Regions from separate parts of the Actimicrobium sp. GrIS 1.19 genome, predicted to be linked through region 1. Evidence: predicted binding sites of a transcription regulator. Region 1 holds the regulator's gene; the other holds the start of a gene.
The links. The regulator LexA, encoded in region 1, represses DNA repair genes until DNA is damaged. The targets are predictions, from matches to a motif close to ACTGTATNNNNATACAGT.
Positions count from the first base shown of each region.

Region 2: RCH09_RS18565 (LexA family protein) is a predicted target of LexA. The motif match lies at 1,330-1,347, and genes of this name have one in related genera.

Region 1 covers NZ_JAXCHT010000019.1:84,768-86,946, reverse strand. The annotation lists gene priB (primosomal replication protein N) at 1-104, opposite strand, end outside; gene rpsF (30S ribosomal protein S6) at 120-488, opposite strand; gene lexA (transcriptional repressor LexA) at 716-1,369, shown strand; gene RCH09_RS13995 (RNA methyltransferase) at 1,396-2,151, opposite strand; gene RCH09_RS13990 (hypothetical protein) at 2,157-2,179, shown strand, end outside.
Region 2 covers NZ_JAXCHT010000044.1:6,031-8,209, forward strand. The annotation lists gene RCH09_RS18560 (Y-family DNA polymerase) at 1-872, opposite strand, end outside; gene RCH09_RS18565 (LexA family protein) at 885-1,313, opposite strand; gene RCH09_RS18570 (hypothetical protein) at 1,440-1,763, opposite strand; gene RCH09_RS18575 (DUF3857 domain-containing protein) at 2,081-2,179, shown strand, end outside.

The DNA.
Region 1 (2,179 bases):
TGTGATGTGTGCAGCAATGTCGCTGACACGATCGGGATGCCTGCCGGTGTATAGCGCAAGATTTCTCGCTCGGCGATGCTGGCAACACACTGAAACTGGTTCACTGCTCCGGCCTGCAATTACGCAGCAGGCGCCTCGGAACGATGGCTCTTGGCCGCATCTTCCTTCTGCACTGCCTTCATCATTGGCGAAGGTGTGGTTTCAGCCTTCTTCAGTTTGACGGTCAGGTGACGCAGAACCGCATCATTGAATTTGAAGCCGGTCTCGATTTCAACCAGGGTCTCGTTGTCGCATTCGATGTTCATGCAAACATAGTGTGCTTTGGCGAGTTTCTGGATCAGGTAAGCCATCTGGCGACGACCCCAATCTTCGACACGGTGAATCTTGCCACCGCGGGCGGTGACAACGCCTTTGTAGCGTTCGATCATGGCGGGCACTTGCTCGCTCTGATCCGGATGGACGATAAAAACGATTTCATAATGACGCATACAGACTCCTTCTGGACGTATTGAAAAATTGCCCACCCCGGCGTCAAGACGAGTGTGGGAAGAGGACAGCCCGAGACTATAACCGCGAATGGCGGAAAACTCAACGAATATGGCCGCCTGCGCGCCGATCAGCCGGTAACGCCCCGCCGCTTCGTCGTTAATTCGCTTGCTTTTGCCTGCACACTGTATAAAACTACAGCCTGTCTATTTAACCAGCAGGTTCCGCCATGATCAAACTGACTGCGCGCCAGGAACAGATTCTCAACCTGATCAAGGACGCCATCGAGAACACCGGTTTTCCGCCCACCCGTGCCGAGATCGCCAATGAACTGGGTTTTCGATCAGCCAATGCGGCGGAAGAACATCTGCAGGCGCTGGCCCGCAAGGGCGCGATTGAAATCTCACCCGGCACCTCGCGCGGCATCCGCCTGCTGGAAATGGGCATCGAGCGCACCGGCGGCCGGCAGATGACGCTGCCGCACGTGGCGCTGATGCAATTGCGCCTGCCGCTGATCGGGAGGGTTGCCGCCGGATCGCCGGTCCTGGCGCTGGAGCACGTCGAAGCCAACTACAACGTCGATCCCGCGCTGTTTTCCGCCAGGCCGGATTATCTGCTGAAGGTGCGCGGGATGTCGATGCGCGATGCCGGCATTCTCGATGGCGATCTGATCGCGGTCAAAAAGAGCGACGTGGCGCGCAACGGCCAGATCGTGGTGGCCAGGCTTGGTGACGATGTCACGGTCAAGCGCTACCGGAAAACCGACGCATTCATTGAACTGATGCCGGAAAATACCGACTTCAAAACCATTCGGATTGACCCGGACCGCGAGGATTTCGCGCTGGAAGGGTTGGCGGTCGGCTTGCTGCGCGCCTGGGGCTAGCACGCCGCCTCCTGACCATTCGCTTCTTACTTGCGCGTGGCGAGGATCTGCTTGGCGATGCCGCGCAGGATATTGACCTCCTCGGTTTCCAGCCCGGTGCGGGCGAACAGCCGTTTCAAGCGCGGCATCAACTTCTTCGGATTGTCCGGATTCAGAAAATCAATCGCAACCAGCGCCTGCTCCAGATGCTGGTACATGCCCTCGATGTCGGCCAGGCCGGCAGCATCTCCCTGAAAACCAATGACGGAGGCGATCTTCGTCTCGCCGAGCGCGGCCATCCTGCATTCATAGGCCAGCACCTGCACCGCCTGGGACAAATTCAGTGACGAATACCCCGGGTTGGCCGGGATGTTGATCAGCACATTGCATTTTTCAACAATCTCGTTGGGCAAGCCAAAACGTTCGTTGCCCAGCACCAGCGCCGCCTGCAGCCCGGTGTTGGCCGCCAGTTCAGTGGCCAGCGCCCGCGGCATCACCACCGGCGGCGAAAATTCGCGCAATCGTGCGCTTACCGCAGCGGCGTAATTGCAGTCGGCCAGCGCCTCTTCGATCGAACCCACGATGCGCGCGCCGGCCAGCACATCCTGCGCACCACTGGCAAACGCCACCGCCTCATCCTGCGATACGGCGTCGGCGAAGCGCGGATTGACCAATACCAGATCGGAAAATCCCATGGTTTTCATGGCCCGCGCGGCGGCGCCGATATTGCCCGGGCGGCTGGTCTCGACCAGTACGAAACGGAGGCGATTGAAAACAGACGTGTCGATTTGGGCAGGGTTCATTTAAAATGGCGCCATTGCGCGGCACGTT
Region 2 (2,179 bases), on a different contig from region 1:
ATGCTGGCAACCGACTTCTGGGCCCGCAGCTTCCCGGCGGCATTGCCCATGAAATGCGTCAGGGCTTCCTGAAGATCATCGATGTCCGTGACACACTGGCCGAACGATCGGCTGCAAACGATCTGCTGCTTTGCCGGCGCCACTTCCTCGAGCTCGATGCATGGCTCCCCGCGCAGCTCGCGGATCGTCTTGGCCATGACCACGTCGTACCTGGCCCGCAGACGCGGCGCATCGGCGTCGCGCAGCTGCAGGACGGTCTCGATGCCGTCGTGGTTCAGCGAGGCGTTGAGCTTGCGACCGATCCCCCAGACCTCCCCGATTTCAAGATTGGACAGGACGCTGTCGACCTGGCGCACCGACAGCCGATTGAAATCGAACACGCCGCGGGAGTTCGGGTGCTTCTTGGCCACGTGATTGGCCAGCTTGGCCAGGGTCTTCGAGGAAGCGATGCCGACACAGACGGTGATTCCCGTGTTTTGCAGGACGGTCTTGCGGATCCGGTAGGCGCGCTCGGTGACGTCGGTGAACCCGGTGAGATCGAGGAAGGATTCGTCGATCGAATAGACCTCCTGGACGGGCGAGAAGTCGGAGAGCATCTGCATGACCCGGTTGCTGAGGCAGGCATACAAGGCGTAATTCGACGAAAACGCGACGATGCCATGCTTCTTCGCCAGCTCCTTCACCTTGAACCAGGGCTCCCCCATCTTCACGCCGAGGGCCTTGGTCTCGTTGGAGCGGGCCACCACGGCGCCATCGTTGTTGCTGAGCACCAGGACGGGCGTGGTTTCGAGGTCGGGGCGGAACACGCGCTCGCAGCTGCAGTAGAAGTTGTTGCAGTCGACCAGGGCGATGCTGCGTGGTGCCGTATTCATTGCCGGCGCCAATCAGGCGTTGAGGAGTTTGCGCAACCCGCAGGTCACCACGCCCCAAACCCGGAGCTCCTGGCCGTCCTTGAACTCCAGTGAGGCGTAGGCCGGATTCTCGGCCAGCAGGCGAACGACGCCGTCGCGTTGGTGCAGCCGCTTGACGGTGAACTCCTCATCCACGATCGCCAGCACGATGTGGCCGTGCCGCGGCGTGAGGGAGCGGTCGACCAGGATGGTGTCGCCATCGAAGATGTCGATATTGCGCATCGACTCGCCGGTGACCCGGAACAGGAAGGTGGCATCCTTGTTGAGCAGCAGGTGTTCGTTCAGGTCGATGCGCTTCTGGGTGTGGTCGGCGGCCGGGGAGGGGAAGCCAGCCGGGACGGCACACTGGAAAAATCCCAGGGTTGCCGAGGTGGCGGTGACGGGACGCGGAGAGGAGGGCATGATTTGGCGAAATATTACTGTATGGATGCACAGTATAGGCCAGCGGTCGAAGGAAGGGGGAACGCGATCGCCTGTGATGACGCGCCGGGGCGCTCCGTCACTGTAGCGGCGCGCGCCAGCCGGCCGCTACCAAGGCTCGTCGGAGGATTTGAAGCCTTTGTTCTGCAGATAAGACAAGAGAACCACGGCTGAGACCACATTGTAATTTTGATTTTTGTCGTTCAGTTTTGCGCCGAACGACCGCTTAAGGGTCCGAATCAACGCCTGCCGCTCGACCGTCGTGATAACGAGATGGCTGGTATGGCCATTCTTGTCCTCGTTCAAGTCGATTCCAGCAGCGAAAATTGCGGGCGTCACCCTCATCAAGGTTTCATCAAGATATTCGAGTTGCGCCGTTATTTTAGGCATTTCAGTAGCGAGTTTTCCAGAATTAACGCCAGGCGTTGGCATTCCAGGACTTGGCATCCTTTGGCAACGCCGTTGATCTCCACAGGTAAACCGTTGACCCGATATCCGCGCGAAAAACCTCTTTTTTCCAGGTCGTAACCAAGCGATCGGTCTTCTTGATGCTGTCCCGCTCAAGCCGTCATGGCATCGCGAGCGCAATGCCGTGTGTCCAATTGGAAGCTATCCGCTAGCGTCGTCTTCCATGCCGCCTCGACGCCAAGCGTAACCAAGCGAACATCGATAAAAATTGCTCGATTGACACTTTTATGTCAGCATCATTCTGGTCGCCGCGGACATCACGGCTTTTCCGGATTGACTTCATGCCAAACAAGGTCGTCGTTTTTTTCCTGCTAGCGCTCGGCATCCACGGTTCGTTGGCCAGCGCCGCAACGGTGAAAGGTGACGCCGCCGCGCCTGTC